2 regions of the Pseudomonas sp. GWSMS-1 genome follow, and region 1 is predicted to be linked to the other one. Evidence: riboswitches for the same ligand, from Rfam matches in the RefSeq annotation. Region 1 holds a riboswitch; the other holds the start of a gene.

The links. Region 1 has a riboswitch for cobalamin ahead of cobW (cobalamin biosynthesis protein CobW). Riboswitches for the same ligand answer to the same signal wherever they lie in the genome.
Region 2: it holds a riboswitch for cobalamin, as region 1 does, so the genes downstream of both, btuB (TonB-dependent vitamin B12 receptor) here and cobW (cobalamin biosynthesis protein CobW) in region 1, are expected to answer to the same signal.

What each region holds. Positions count from the first base shown of each region.
Region 1 is NZ_JBMHHV010000005.1:3,897,746-3,905,245, reverse strand. Features, by position in the region: gene ACEPAJ_RS21815 (hypothetical protein) at 3-233, shown strand; partial or broken gene ACEPAJ_RS21810 (YoaK family protein) at 258-986, shown strand; gene cobM (precorrin-4 C(11)-methyltransferase) at 1,040-1,795, opposite strand; gene ACEPAJ_RS21800 (cobalamin biosynthesis protein) at 1,792-2,229, opposite strand; cobalamin riboswitch at 2,319-2,513, shown strand; gene cobW (cobalamin biosynthesis protein CobW) at 2,614-3,669, shown strand; gene cobN (cobaltochelatase subunit CobN) at 3,676-7,410, shown strand.
Region 2 is NZ_JBMHHV010000005.1:1,670,603-1,678,102, forward strand. Features, by position in the region: gene bluB (5,6-dimethylbenzimidazole synthase) at 1-44, opposite strand, end outside; gene ACEPAJ_RS11280 (cobyrinate a,c-diamide synthase) at 41-1,354, opposite strand; gene cobO (cob(I)yrinic acid a,c-diamide adenosyltransferase) at 1,354-1,965, opposite strand; gene ACEPAJ_RS11290 (hypothetical protein) at 1,965-2,537, opposite strand; gene btuB (TonB-dependent vitamin B12 receptor) at 2,548-4,434, opposite strand; cobalamin riboswitch at 4,534-4,762, opposite strand; gene ACEPAJ_RS11300 (hypothetical protein) at 4,828-5,148, opposite strand; gene ACEPAJ_RS11305 (O-methyltransferase) at 5,164-5,826, opposite strand; gene ACEPAJ_RS11310 (C40 family peptidase) at 5,860-6,384, opposite strand; gene ACEPAJ_RS11315 (C40 family peptidase) at 6,546-7,160, opposite strand; gene ACEPAJ_RS11320 (NAD-dependent deacylase) at 7,237-7,500, opposite strand, start outside.

The sequences.
Region 1 (7,500 bases):
TGATGCAGCGTGAAGAGATAAAAAATAAGCAGGCGCAGGGCGTAGTCTTTGATACGCATATCATCGTCAACCCGGCCAATACCCGGGAGTGGATCGTGCTGTTGAAGAAAGGCGCGGGCACCAGCTTCTTTCTGGTTGATGACCAGGAGCAGGTGGAGTCCTTCGCCGACCTCAATGATCTGATCGAAGAGTTACGCCTACTCGGCATCAAAGGCGCAGAGATTCATCTCTAACAGGCTGTCCACCAGGGTCACCCAATGCCCATTCGCTATGCGAGAAGTTTGACCGGCCGCACGCGCAGTGCGGCTGCCAACCGGCATCTGGGGTTTACCCTGGCCTTTGTTGCCGGCGCGATCAACGCCGGTGGATTTCTTGCCGTGCAGCAATACACTTCGCACATGACCGGCATTGTCTCGGCCATGGCCGATAACATCGCTTTGGGCGCGTATGAGCTGGTCTGGGGTGGCCTCGGCGCGGTGCTGTCGTTTCTGCTCGGCGCGGCGTGCTCGACGGTGATGATCAATTACTCACGGCGGCGGCATCTGCACAGCGAATACGCCTTGCCGCTGTTGCTGGAGGCCCTGTTGCTGCTGTGTTTCGGCTTTTTGGGTGCGTCACTGGCGTAGATTACCGGCCTGTTTGTACCGCTGACGGTGATGCTGCTGTGTTTCATCATGGGCCTGCAGAACGCGCTGATCACCAAGCTTTCAAACGCCGAAATCCGCACCACGCATATCACCGGAATCATCACTGATATCGGCATCGAGCTGGGCAAGCTGTTCTATTGGAATCGCACGCGCGGGCCTGAAATAGCCCGGGTGATGGCCGACCGTCAGCGGTTGCGGGTGCTCAGCCTGTTGGCGCTGTACTTCTTCCTTGGTGGGGTGATCGGCGCACTGGGTTTCAGCTACCTGGGGTACATCGCCACCGTGCCGCTGGCCTTGCTGTTGGTGTTGCTGGCCAGCGTGCCGGCGCTGGATGACCTGCTGTCACTCGCGCGGCGGGCGCTACGCCGCTGAAGTCGCCCGGTTGGTAATGCTCAAGCGTCTGACGACCTGAACAGATGACGATGCTCGGCGTTATACAGCGCCGAGTCGGCGAACTGTTCGGCGTGCAGCACGCGGCCGACGAGGATCAGTGCAGTACGGCGAAAGCCCTTGGCGCGCACCTGCTCCTCGATGGTGGCGAGCGTGCCACTGACCCAATCCTGATCCGGCCAGCTGGCCCGGTGCACCACCGCAATCGGACAGTCCGCTCCGTAGTGCGGCAGCAATTCGTCAACGATCTTACTTAGGTGTACCACGCCGAGGTGAATGGCCATGGTCGCACCGTGGTGCGCCAGATCACTCAGCTGCTCGCCCGCCGGCATCTCCGACTTGCTCGCATAGCGGGTGAGAATCAGCGTCTGTGACACCTCGGGCAGGGTCAGTTCGCTTTCCAGCAGGGCGGCGCAAGCAGCGGTGGCAGTGACGCCGGGAATGATCTGGAAGGGAATTTCCAGCCGACGCAGGTGGCGGATCTGTTCGCCAATCGCGCCATACAGCGACGGGTCGCCGGAATGCACGCGGGCCACGTCCTGGCCTGTGCTGTGCGCCTGGGCAATCAGCTCGATAATTTCATCCAGATGCAGTTCAGCGGTGTTCACCACCTGCTCAGCGCTATGGCCTTCCAACACCGCTGCCGGCACCAGCGAGCCGGCGTAGAGAATCACCGGGCAGCTGTGTAACAGGCGCTGGCCTTTGACGGTGATCAGCTCGGGGTCGCCGGGGCCGGCACCGATAAAGTAGACGGTCATGAAAAATCCTTGGCTGCAATCGACGCCAGCGCGCAGGTGGCGCTGGCATTACGGGTTTTGCCGCCGAGCAGGCGGGCAGGTTGGTCGCCTAGGCGTTCGGCCAGCGCCAGGGCGCAAGGTTCGGCGACTGCCGGACTACCGGTGGCGGCCAGGGTAATCGGCGAGCCTTGAACACCTAACTGATAGGGCTGCAGTTCTTCCGAGCTGAAACAGCTCAGCTGCAGGCCGAGGCGTTTGGCCAGTGCCTGCAGGGCCGGCTCGTCACGCTTGTGCGTGATGCTCGCCAGCCCCGCCAAGTTATCCACAGTCAGGCCATGCGCCTGCAGGCTGTCGAGCAGCAATGTGGATAAGTCCTCCAGGCTGCAGTCGCTGCGACATCCGAGCCCGGCGACCACTTGAATAGCAGCGGGGCAGTTATCGACAGGGCTGGGCATGATCTACGGCGCTCGGTTTGTGCGGCGGCGTAGCTGATCATGGCGGCTCTTACCGGTCAACCGTGATTGACCGGCCGTCATGGTCTGCGTAGCCTTGCCGCGTTCGAGGTTCTTCGCGGCTCTGCCGCGAAGCTAAGAGGGAACAAGGTGAATGCCTTGGCTGCCCCCGCAACTGTGAACGGTCGAAAGCCCTTCAATACACCACTGCCATGGGCGGGAAGGTAGAAGGGTCGCGCAGCGCGCAGACCGTGAGCCAGGAGACCTGCCTCGTCACGTTTTCGACAACCGGGCGGGGTGATCCGGTGGTGTTGGCTGACGCCCCGTGGCTGTCATGTCTGTGCCGCCTCCTGCTCGTCTTTCTTTCGACGTCACGCAGGACTCGCCATGCAAACCCTCGGCAAACTTCCCGTCACCATCGTTACCGGCTTTCTCGGTGCCGGTAAAACCACCTTGCTGCGCCACATGCTGGAAAACGCGGGCGGTCGGCGTATCGCTGTGATCGTCAACGAGTTCGGCGAGCTGGGCATCGACGGCGAAATCCTCAAACAGTGCTCCATCGGTTGCAGCGAAGAAGAAGCCAACGGCCGCGTCTTTGAGCTGGCCAACGGCTGTTTGTGCTGCACCGTGCAGGAAGAGTTTTTTCCGGTGATGCGCGAGTTGGTGGCACGCCGTGGCGACCTCGACCATATCCTGATTGAAACCTCCGGTCTGGCCCTGCCCAAGCCGCTGGTTCAGGCCTTCAACTGGCCAGAAATCCGTAACGCCTGCACCGTTGATGCGGTGATCACTGTGGTCGACAGCCCGGCTGTGGCCGCCGGCACCTTCGCTGCCTTCCCTGATCAGGTTGATCAGCAGCGCAAGCTTGACCCAAACCTCGACCACGAATCGCCGTTGCATGAGCTGTTCGCCGACCAACTGGCAAGTGCTGACCTAGTCATCCTTAATAAAGCCGACCTGCTCGACGCCGACGCCCTGGCAGCGGTGCGCGCCGAAGTGGCGGAAGAGTTGCCGCCAGCGGTGAAAATCATCGCAGCCCACGGCGGTGAACTGCCGCTGAACGTGCTGCTGGGCCTGAACTGCGAAACCGAGCTGCACATTGAAGGCCGCAAAACCCACCATGACCTAGAAGGGCATGAAGATCACGATCACGACGAATTCGACTCGTTCCACGTGGAACTACCGGAGGCCGAGGAGGCGCGTTTGCTGGGCGCATTGAAGGACGCAGTGGCCAAGCATGGCATTCTGCGCATCAAGGGTTTCGCGGCGATTCCCGGCAAGCCGATGCGCTTGCTGCTGCAAGGTGTTGGTCAGCGTTTCGACAAGCACTTCGACCGCGCCTGGCAGGCCGATGAAGCACGGGTCAGCCGCTTGATTGTCATCGGTCAGCAGCTTGATCAGGCCGCTATCACCGCTGAATTGCAGGCGGCACTGGCGAACTAAGCCCCCATGCACCTAATCCGTACCCAGCCTGGCAGCCAAGTGCCGGTCGACAGCATCGCCGACCTCGGCCAGACCCCGGCCGAGCTGGTGATTCTCTGCACCGGCGATTCGCAGCTGTCGTTGCTGGCAGAGGTGGCGCGGCAGTTACCCGAGGATTACCCGAGCCTGCGCCTAGCCAGTCCGGCGCAGCTGAGCAATCACGCCTCGGTGGACCTTTATGTCGAGCAGGTGCTGCAACACGCCAAGGTCATCCTGATTGCCGTGCACGGCGGCGTCAGTTACTGGCGCTACGGCATCGAGCGTTTGGTTGAGCTGGCCGAGCGCGGTGCGCGGGTGATTATGGTGCCTGGCTGCGACAACCCTGACCCCGAGCTGATGGGCCTGAGCAATGTGCCGCAGGCTGAGGCCGAGCGGCTCTGGCAGTTCCTCCGTCAGGGCGGCGCGCAGAATGCTCGGCAGCTGTTTAATTGCACCGCTAGCCAGTGGTTGCAACGAGACTATGCCTGGGTCGAGCCGCAGCCGTTGCCGCGCGTGGGCCTGTATCACCCGCAGCAGGCCAGCGCGGTGTTGGCCGACTGGCAGGTCAATTGGCAAGCCGCTGCGCCGGTGGTGGCGCTGCTGTTTTATCGCACCCAGGTGCAGGCGGCAAACACCGGCTTTATCGACGTGTTCTGCCAATGCTTGCAGGCTCAGGGTCTGAATCCGCTGCCGATTGCCGTGGCCAGCCTCAAGGAGGCCGCCTGCCTAGCCCAGGTCGAAACCTGGCTGGATGACACCGGCACGGCGCTGATCATCAACACCACCGCGTTCGCCTTGTCCAACCCGGAAGCGCCGAGTGCGCGGCCATTCCGCCGCGATATCCCGGTGCTGCAGGCCATTTGCTCGCTGGATAACCATGCGCAGTGGCACGCCAGCGCCCAGGGCCTGGGCTCGCGTGACCTGGCCATGCATGTCGTGTTGCCCGAGCTGGACGGCCGGCTGATCACCCAGCCGATCAGCTTTAAAGGCCTGGCCTGGCGCAGTGAGCGCAGCCAGAGCGATGTGGTGTGTTATCAGCCGCATTTAGCGGGGATGGATTTTGTCGCTGAGCTGGCGCGCAACTGGATCGCCCTGGCCGACAAGGCCAACGCCGACAAACGCATCGCCCTGGTGCTGGCCAACTATCCGACCCGCGACGGGCGCATCGGCAACGGCGTCGGCCTGGACACCCCGGCGGCGGCGCTGAACATCCTCCAGACCATGCAGCAGCAGGGTTACCCGGTGGATAACCTGCCGGCGAGCGGCACTGCACTTATCCACAGCCTGCTCGGCGGGGTGACCAACGACCTTGATAACCTGGACCTGCGGCCTTGCGCGCAAAGTCTGGCGCTGGACGATTACCTGGCGTTCTTCCACAGCCTGCCGCAAGCCAATCAACAGTCGGTGCTTGAGCGCTGGGGCGCACCTGAAACGGATCCGATGTTCCGCAGCGGGCGGCTGATGATCGCCGGCCTGCGCTTCGGCCTGACCTTTGTCGGCATTCAGCCGGCGCGCGGTTATCAGCTGGATGCAGCGGCGGTGTATCACGACCCCGATCTGGTGCCGCCGCATGGCTACCTGGCGTTCTACTGCTGGTTGCGTAAGGTGTTTGCTGCCGATGCAGTGATCCACGTCGGCAAGCACGGCAACCTGGAATGGCTGCCGGGCAAGAGTGTCGGTTTGTCCGCGCAATGCTGGCCGAGCGCGATTTTTGGCCCGCTGCCGAATATCTACCCGTTTATCGTCAACGATCCGGGCGAGGGCGCGCAGGCCAAACGGCGTACCCAGGCGGTGATCATCGACCACCTGATGCCACCGCTGACCCGCGCCGAAAGCTACGGTCTATTGCGTGATCTGGAGCGCCTGGCCGACGAGTATTACGAGGCCAGCCAGCTCGATCTGCGCCGCGCCGCCGAGCTGCGTGGCGAGATTCTGCTCAAGGTGCGCGAGGCCAGCCTGGATCGTGAATTGGGCCTGCAACTCAACGAAGACCCCAACAGCTGGCTGCCGCAGCTCGACGCCTATTTATGTGATTTGAAGGAATCGCAGATACGCGACGGCCTGCATGTATTCGGCGAATCACCGGCCGGCACGCTGCGCCGCGATACCTTGCTGGCGCTGCTGCGCATCCCCCGTGGCGACGGCCAGGGCAGCAATGCCAGCCTGCTGCGCGCCTTGGCCAGCGATCTGCAGTTGGACTTCGACCCGCTCGACTGCGACATGGCCGCGCCCTGGCAAGGCCCGCGCCCGGCGCTGTTGGCAGGGTTAAGCGATGAGGCCTGGCGCAGTGCCGGCGATACCCGCGAGCGTTTGGAGCTGTTGGCCCTACGCCTGATTGATACCGCAGATGGAGAAGCCGTGGGTGCGCAAAGTCGCCAGGTGCTGCAGCGTTTGCGTGAGCAGATCGCCCCCTTGCTGGATGCCTGCGGCGCGGCTGAGATGCACGGCCTGTTATCGGCCCTGGATGGGCGCTTTGTCCCTGCCGGGCCGAGTGGCGCGCCGAGTCGCGGTCGCCTTGATGTACTGCCCACTGGGCGCAATTTCTACAGCGTTGATGTGCGCAACCTGCCCACGCCGACGGCCTGGCGCATCGGCGTGCAAGCGGCGGATCGGCTGCTTGAACGGCATTTGCAGGACCACGGCGACCACCTGCGTCAGCTCGGCCTGTCGATGTGGGGCACGGCGACCATGCGCACCGGCGGTGATGACATGGCCCAAGCCCTGGCGCTGATGGGTGTGCGCCCGGTGTGGCAGGCCGGCAGCCAGCGCGTTGAACGCTTCGAGGTGCTGCCGTTGACGCAACTCGGCCGCCCGAGGGTGGACGTGACCTTGCGCGTTTCCGGGTTCTTCCGCGATGCCTTCAGCAACCTGATTCGCCTGTTCGATGATGCCGTGCAGGCAGTGGTTGACCTGGATGAGCCAGAGGACATGAACCCGCTGTCGGCGCAGGTTTGGCGTGAATCCCTGACCCTGCAAGACAGCGGCCTGGACGAAGCCGAGGCGCGCAAGCAAGCCGGCTGGCGGATCTTCGGCTCCAAGCCGGGGGCTTATGGCGCGGGCGTGCAGAACGCTATCGAAGAACGCCTGTGGCAAACCCGCGAAGACCTGGCCGAGGTCTACCTCAACTGGGGCGGCTACGCCTACGGCAAACACAGCGAAGGCACCCCGGCGCGGGCGCAGTTCGCCGAGCGTTTGGAGCAGATGCAGGCGGTGCTGCACAACCAGGACAACCGCGAGCACGACATCCTCGACTCTAACGACTACTACCAATTCCAGGGCGGCATGCTCGCGGCCGTGGAAACCCTGCGCGGGGCCAAAGTGGCCAGTTACCACGGCGACAACAGCCAACCGGATACCCCGCGCATCCGCACCTTGAAGGAAGAGCTGAATCGCGTGGTGCGCGCCCGCGCGGCCAACCCCAAGTGGATCGAAGGCATGAAGCGCCATGGCTACAAAGGCGCGTTCGAGTTAGCGGCGACCATCGACTACCTGTTCGCCTTCGACGCCACCAGCGAGCTGGTCGACGACCACCAATACGCGCTGCTCACCGATGCCTATTTGCTCGACAAAAGCACCCGAGACTTTATCCAGCAACACAACCCCGGTGCCTTGCAGGACATCCTTGAACGCCTGCTCGAAGCTCAACAGCGGGGCCTCTGGCAGGAACCGGGTGAGTACCGCGAGACCCTGGAAAACCTGCTGATCGACAGCGAAGAATCCTAGGGTAGATCGCTGTCGCGACACTCAGCGCAGGGCTAAAAACCTCGCGGCTAAAGCCCCTCCCACGGAGCAGCTAGTTCTGTGGGAGGGGCT
Region 2 (7,500 bases), 2.2 Mb from region 1:
TAGACCGCTGCGCGCTCCTCTGGGCTGAAGGCGTGCTCACTCATGCTGGCGCTCCGGGGCTGAACAATGCTGCCGCTGCAGCCGGGTCGGACGGCAGATAGAAATGGATATAGGACGCCGTCAGCCGGCCCTGGCGATAGACCGCCTCGGCGGTGCGTTTGTAGTTAGGGCACTCGCCACGGGTCAGCGGTTGCAGCTCACTGCTCAAGGCTGAGTAGTGGAAGCTGTGGCCGCGCAACAGGCCCTCCGGCAGTTCGGCTTGCTGCAAGGCCATGGCGGTCATGCGTGGTTGCAACGTCGCCTCGCCGTTTAACAAGCCGAGCATCTTCCCACTCGCGCCCTGCTTGTCAGTCAGCTTGTCGAGCAGGTAAAGCATGCCGCCGCACTCCGCGTGAATCGGCTTACCCGCCGCATGGTGCGCGCGAATAGCCTGCGCCATCGCCTGGTTGCCCTCCAGCTGCGCCAAATGCAGCTCCGGGTACCCGCCAGGCAGATAAAGGCTGTCGACCTCGGGCAGCTGCGCATCGTTCAGCGGCGAGAAAAACGTAAGCTCGGCACCCAACTCACGCAGCAAATCCAGGTTGGCCTGATAGAGAAAGGCAAAGCCGCTGTCTCGCGCCACACCAATGCGCACGCCCTTAAGCAAGGGCGCAGGCCTTGCCTGCTCAGGTGCGGCGAAGCTGACAGGCGGTGGCAGCGCCGTATCGGCGCTGGCAGCCAAGGCATCGGCAGCGGCATCGAGGCGCGCATCCAGGTCGGCCAATTCAGCGGCCTGGACCAACCCCAAATGGCGGCTCGGTAAGGCGACTTCGGCGCTACGCGGCAATGCACCGTACCAGCGGATTGAAGCCGGCAAGGCGTCGCGCAAAATCTCGCCATGGCGCACGCTCCCGACCCGGTTACCCAGTACCCCGGAAAACGGCAGATCCGGTTGGAAGGTCGCCAGACCATGGGCCATGGCGCCGAAGGTCTGGGCCATGGCTGAGCCATCAATAACCGCCAACACCGGCACAGCGAAGTGACGCGCCAAGTCGGCCGCCGATGGATTGCCATCAAACAGCCCCATCACCCCTTCGATCAGAATCAGATCGGCTTCGCCAGCCGCTTCCCAGAGCAAGCGCCGGCTCTCGTCCGCACCGACCATCCACAGATCGAGCTGATACACCGGTGCACCGCTGGCGCGGGCCAGAATCATCGGGTCGAGAAAGTCCGGGCCGCACTTAAACACCCGCACACGCCTGCCCTGGCGCGTATGCAAACGCGCCAGCGCCGCTGTCACAGTGGTTTTACCCTGGCCGGAAGCCGGCGCGGCAATCAACAGTGCGGGACAGGCACGTGCAGCGCAGTCGCTCATTAAAACTCGACTCCCTTCTGCGCTTTGACTCCGGCTTTGAAGGCATGCTTGACCAAGCTCATTTCGGTCACAGTGTCTGCTGCCTCAATCATCCCCGGCAACGCGCCGCGGCCGGTCACCACCACATGCTGTAACAGCGGCCGGGCTTCGATATCGGCCAGCACCGCATCCAGCTCCAGATAGCCGTATTTCAGCGCGATATTCAGCTCGTCCAGCACCACCAGGCCAATGCCCGGATCGTTAAGCAGCTGCACCGCCACTGCCCAGGCCTCGCGGGCCTTGTCGATGTCGCGCTGGCGGTCCTGGGTTTCCCAGGTAAAGCCTTCGCCCATCACGTGGTAGCTGACTTCATCAGGAAAACGCCGGAAGAACGCTTCCTCGCCGGTGCTGGCTGCGCCCTTGATAAATTGCACCACACCCACTTTGATACCGTGGCCCAGCGCGCGCGCGACCATACCAAAGGCGCTGCTGCTCTTACCCTTGCCGTTACCGCTGTGCACCAGCAGCAGCCCATACTCGTCCTGGGACTGAGCGATTTTTTCATCGATCAGGGCTTTCTTTCGTTGCATCCGTGCACGGTGCCGCTCGTCACGTTCGATAGACTCAGTCATCACTTGGCTCCCAGGCTAAGGCGCTGGCCAAACAGCGCCAACGAAGCAATATAAAGCGCACTGCCCACCCCGACATAAAACGTCATGTTGGACAAAAAGCGCGGGTAGTATTCGACGATACGCGGCAGCCAGGCCGCCAGAGTCGGCTCAGGATAACGGCCGGAGAAGAAGTAAAAACCACCGCCGGAAATCAGGTAGCAGACAAAAGCGCTGACCGCGACAACCGCAGCCAACAGCAACAGGCTTTGCAAGGTGTCACGATGCCAGCCGGCATACAGTCGCCCGCCCAGCCACAGGCTGGCGTAAGCCGGCACCAGCAACCAGTATGCGGGCGACAGGCACCAGTCACTCACCGTACCGCTGGTCATCATAGAGAAGTCCAGGGCACTGGCCAGCACAAACAGGCCAGCAAAAACCCAGCGTGGTCGCAACAGCACGCCGGCCAGGAAAAACACCGCCCAGGAGGCGCTGGGCAGGTTGATGCTGGCGAAGTGACTGCCACGCGTCATGGCCAGCAGCAACGCCAGGACGATGCCCGTTAGTAGCTGAGCACGGGTTGAAAGAATGGGCATGGGTATCTCCTCAGAGCGCTTGGTAGCGCAGGGTCAGGTAAAAGGCGCGGCCAGGTTGTTCGTAGGTCTGCGCCGTTTCGTAGTCACGGTCGAAGAGGTTGCTGACCTTGGCCTGCAGACGCCATTCGCTGTCGATGTGGTACTCGCCACGCAGATCGACCAAGGCATAGCCGGGCAGGCGTGAATCTTCGGTGTTGCTGGCGTCGTTAAACCGCTGGCTGGCAGCGAACAACGTGGCACCGACGCCAAACGAGCCGATGCGGCGGTCGGCGTCGATATTGAAGGTGCGCTTGGCTCGCCGCGCCAACTGATGTCCATGGTTTTCCTGGCTACGGTCCTGCGGGTCGAGCAGCGTCAGGGTGGCTGCTAGGTCCCAATTCTCCAGCTGCGTACGCGCACTCGACTCGAGGCCGCGAATACGCGCGGATTCGACGTTCTGTGGGCGCATCGGCTTACTACCGGCCCAAACAATCAGGTCGTCGATCTGGTTTTCAAAAACGCTGAGACGCCATTCACCCCAGCCAGCATCGCCCTGCAGGCCGAGCTCGTAGTTTTCCGACTTTTCCGGTTTAAGGTCGGGGTTACCCGCGGTGGAACCGCTGTTCGGGGTATACAGGTCATTAAAGGTCGGCGCACGGAAGGCGGTACCGTAGGCAGCACTCAACGTCAGACTTTCGCTGAGCTCGTAGCTCCAGCCTAGGTTGCCAGTATCGTGCTCGCCGAACTGCTGGTTGTCGTCGCGGCGCAACCCGACGGACACGCCATGTCGACCGAAACGGCCCTGGTACTGAGTGTAATAACCGCGATTATCGCGGGAGTCCTCAGCATAGGTGTCGGATGTGTCGATACGGTCCTGCTGGTAATCAAAACCCAGGCTCAACAGTTGCTCGGGCGTCAGGCTAAAGTCGTTCTGCCAAGCAAAGGTGTCGCGCTCGGTGTCGAAGCGCGAGTAAAAACCTCCATCCCGGAAGTTGTCGGTGCGATCTTCGCTGTGACCGGCCTGCAAGGTCACATCCCAGGGCTCTAAGGGAGTGAAACGGGCACGCCCGCCAAGCACCTGTTGCTCTCCATCGGCATAGCTGAAGCGCCCGGTTTTGCCGGAGCTGCTGCGCAGGTCCTGGTCGCTGTGGATGCTCGATTGCAACCAACTGCCGTCCAGCTCCAGGCCGTTAACGAAGCGGTAGCCACCGCGCAATGAACCGGCCAGCTGGCGATAGCCATCGGCGTCTGGCTCGTAGGCACCTACGGCGCTAGGCCGGTAAGCGCGGGCATTAATCCCGTCGGTATCTTCGCTGCTCACGCCAAGGTCAAACCAACCATTCTGCGAACCACCGGCCAGGCCAGCATTAGCGCTGTGGCTGGAGCGCGTGCCGGTACCCAACGCCAGGTAAGGTTTGAGCCCCTGCTTTGCGCCGCGCCGGGTGAAAATTTGAATCACCCCGCCGAGCGCCTCGGAACCATACAGACTGGAACGCGGGCCGCGCACCACCTCAATGCGTTCGACCAGCGCTAATGGAATGTCCTGCAGGGCGGCAGCACCGGAGGTGGCGGAACCCACCTTAACCCCGTCAATCAGCACCAATAGCTGCTTTTCACTGGTGCCACGCAGGTACAACGAGGTGCTTTTGCCGCGGCCGCCATTGCTAACGATCTGCACACCGGCGAGGCCGCGCAGCATGTCCGGCACGCTCTGCGCCTGGCTGCGCTCGATATCTTCACGGGTAATCACACTGCTCGACGCCACCGAGACCAACGGCGTAGCCGTACGCGTGGCGGTGACCACCTGCTGAGCGAGGTTGAGGGGTTCTGCTTGTGCCGTTAAAAAAGGACTACAGCCCAGCCATAAAAGAACGGCCGGACGTTTATAAAAGGTGCGAAACAATGCCTGATTCTCCATCGCGCCGCCCGCGCGATACTGCTGAATAAAACATTGGGAGAACAGCATAGGCAGATAGAGCAGCAATACAGCCACATCAGCCCGGCAACGCCCTCCGCAATGCCGTGGATGCAGCAGGCCGGTCTCCGGGCTTACGAGTGGAACCTTGAGGTTCCCGGATCGCGCCTTCCCATGCCGGTGGGCACAGTGGCTAGTGGCGATCTTTGACTCGTTTACCGTTGCGGGGGCAGCGCCGAAATAGTTGCGTGGTTAACACGTAACGCACCGGCTTCCCTGTTTCACCCTTTGAACGCTATGCGTTTGGGGCACCTGTTGCAGGCGCGCAGGGTAGAGACTTGCATACAGAGCGTCAACGCATAACGCCGCGCATAGCGCCGACGCCTCACGTGCCACTCAATGCCGCGGCATAAAACCCGCCGGCTTGCTCGCCAACCACTCAACAAAGGTACGCAAGCGCTCATCACTGAGCAGGCTGTCACGATTGTTGTAGGTCAGCGCCAGCTCTTTTTCGCTGAACAGCCGATGGATCTGGTTGTGACAGGCACGGCACACCCAGAGCGTGGCGCTGATGCGCTCACTTTTGCCGAAGCGTTTTTGCACGTAAACCTTGTTGTGCAGTGCCTTGGGGATCAAGTGATGGCGCGTCAGCAGCGCAGCGCGGGCGCAAAGTTCACAGGCGTCAGGTTGTTCGGGCAGGCGAATCGGTTCGGGCATACAAGCAACGCCGGCTCAGCGTTTACGGCACAGGCTCAGGCCATCGCCGAGCGGTAGCAGGGACAGGTCGATGCGCGGGTCATCACGCAGCGCCAAGTTGAGCGCCTGAATCGCTCGGGTGTCAGCGCCCTCGGGGCTCTGTTCAAGCACCCGGCCACTCCACAAGGTGTTGTCGAACAGAATCAGCCCACCCTGACGTACCAGACGCAGGGCGTGCTCCAAATAAGCCGGATAGTTGGCTTTGTCGGCGTCGATAAACAGCAGATCAATACGCCCTGTCAGCCCTTCAGCTGCAAGCGCTTCCAGGGTTTGCAGCGCCGGCGCTAGCCGCAGCTCAATACGCTCAGCGAGGCCCGCCTCAGCCCAGTAACGTTTGGCCGTGGCGTTGTAGCCGCCGGGAATGTCGCAACAAATCAAGTGGCCATCGCTCGGCATGGCCTGGGCCATACAGATAGCGCTGTAACCGGTGAAGGTGCCGACTTCGACAATCCGCCGCGCGCCGATCAGCTGTACCAACAAGGCCATGAACTGGCCCTGCTCGGGGGCGATTTGCCAGCGTGAATGAGTCAGCAGAGCGGTTTCTTCGCGCAGACGCTTGAGCAGTGGCGTCTCGCGCAGCGATACATCCAGCAGGTACTGATAGAGATCAGCATCGAGATTAAGCGTTTGAGTGGTCATAAAAGCCCCTCTACAAATACCCAGGGCTGGGCCTCAGGGGTTACCCGCCAGCTCCGGGGTGAACACACGCTTGGCATTCAAGTAAGTACGCTGCCAATACGTATTGCTCAGGCTGTCCAGGCGCACAGTGCCGCCGCTGGAGGGCGCATGCACGAAGCGGCCATTGCCGACATAAATACCCGCATGGCTGACCTGGCTGCCGCCACTGGTGGCAAAAAACACCAGATCACCGCTTTGCAGCGCATCGCGCCCAATGCCTGGGGCGCGCATGCTGATCAGCTCACGGGTAGTGCGCGGCAGCTTGATGCCTGCGGCATCACGGTAAACAAAGCCGATCAAGCCGCTGCAGTCGAAGCCGCCTTCGGGGGTATTACCGCCATAGCGATAGGGCGTGCCTACCAAGCCCAGCGCACGAAATAGCACATCATCAGCATTGCCGTTAAAGCTGCTGATGGGCTGATAAACAGTGGGTTGCGGGGTTGGCGCGGGCGCTTGACTCGCGCAGGCGCTAAGCAGCGCGGCCAACACAATCAAGCTGATACGGGAGAATGCGGTCATGGACAAGGCGATCCTGAGCCGGGATGCGCCCTACTCTGCCGGCTTGCACATGCGAGTGCAAGCTTTAGCTTTGCTTGGCAGGTTGTTGAAATCTATCGAGATACGTCAGAGAGGATAACGGGCTACAGCGACCTTAACGTTACGGCCGCTGCACGCCGCACTCAAGGGTTACGTACGAGCGACTCGGTTGGCGCCAGCGCCAAGGCCCGCTTGGCCTCGATAAAGGTGCGCTTCCAGTAGCGATCATCCAGGCTATCGACCCGCACACCGCCGCTGCGACTGCTGGAAGAATGGATGAATTGATCATCACCCATGTAGATGCCGGCATGGCTGACGCGACCACGGCCGTTGGTGCTAAAGAACAGCAGATCGCCCGGCTTAAGGTCATCACGCTCCACCAATGGTGCGTCGATATTGATCATATCGCGGGTCGAGCGCGGCAACTTCAGGCCGGCCTCTTCTTTAAACAGGTAACCGATAAAACCGCTGCAATCGAAGCCGGAACTTACCGAGCCGCCACCAAAGCGATAGCGCGTACCTACCAGTGACAGACCGTGGGACAGAATGCCGTCAGCCAGTTGCGGGAGTTTGTATGCCTTTTCTTCGGTGAAATCGCCAAGGGCGGCTTCTTTGGCTTGCTCATCAAACTCGGCAAGGTCTGTCGAGGAGAACACTGAAGATTGAGTGGTCAGCTCCGGTTGCGGAGCATGGTTGGCGCAGGCGGCCAGGACCAGGGAGAGTGCAATAGGCACGAGGGGTGCGAGGCGTTGGAGCATGGGCACGACCGTGTCGGTGGATTTCATAAGAGCGCGACTATGCCCTCTATGACATGCATTTGCAAATTCTATGGCTCTAAATGTGACTCAGTAGTTCTGGCAAAACATCTAAAGCGCGCCCTTGCAAATGGACATCCACCCTATTGCTCAGGTCGCTGCGCTGCGGATTGATATCGGCGGTGAATCCCCCTGCTTGCCGGGTGCGCAGCAACGGCTCGACGATGTAGGGAAAGCTGGCGCTGGTGCCGACGCTGATAACGACATCAAAGCCCTTGCCTAACTCGGCATACAGCGAAGCGATGGCCTGCTCCGGCAGCATTTCTCCAAATAGCACCACGGG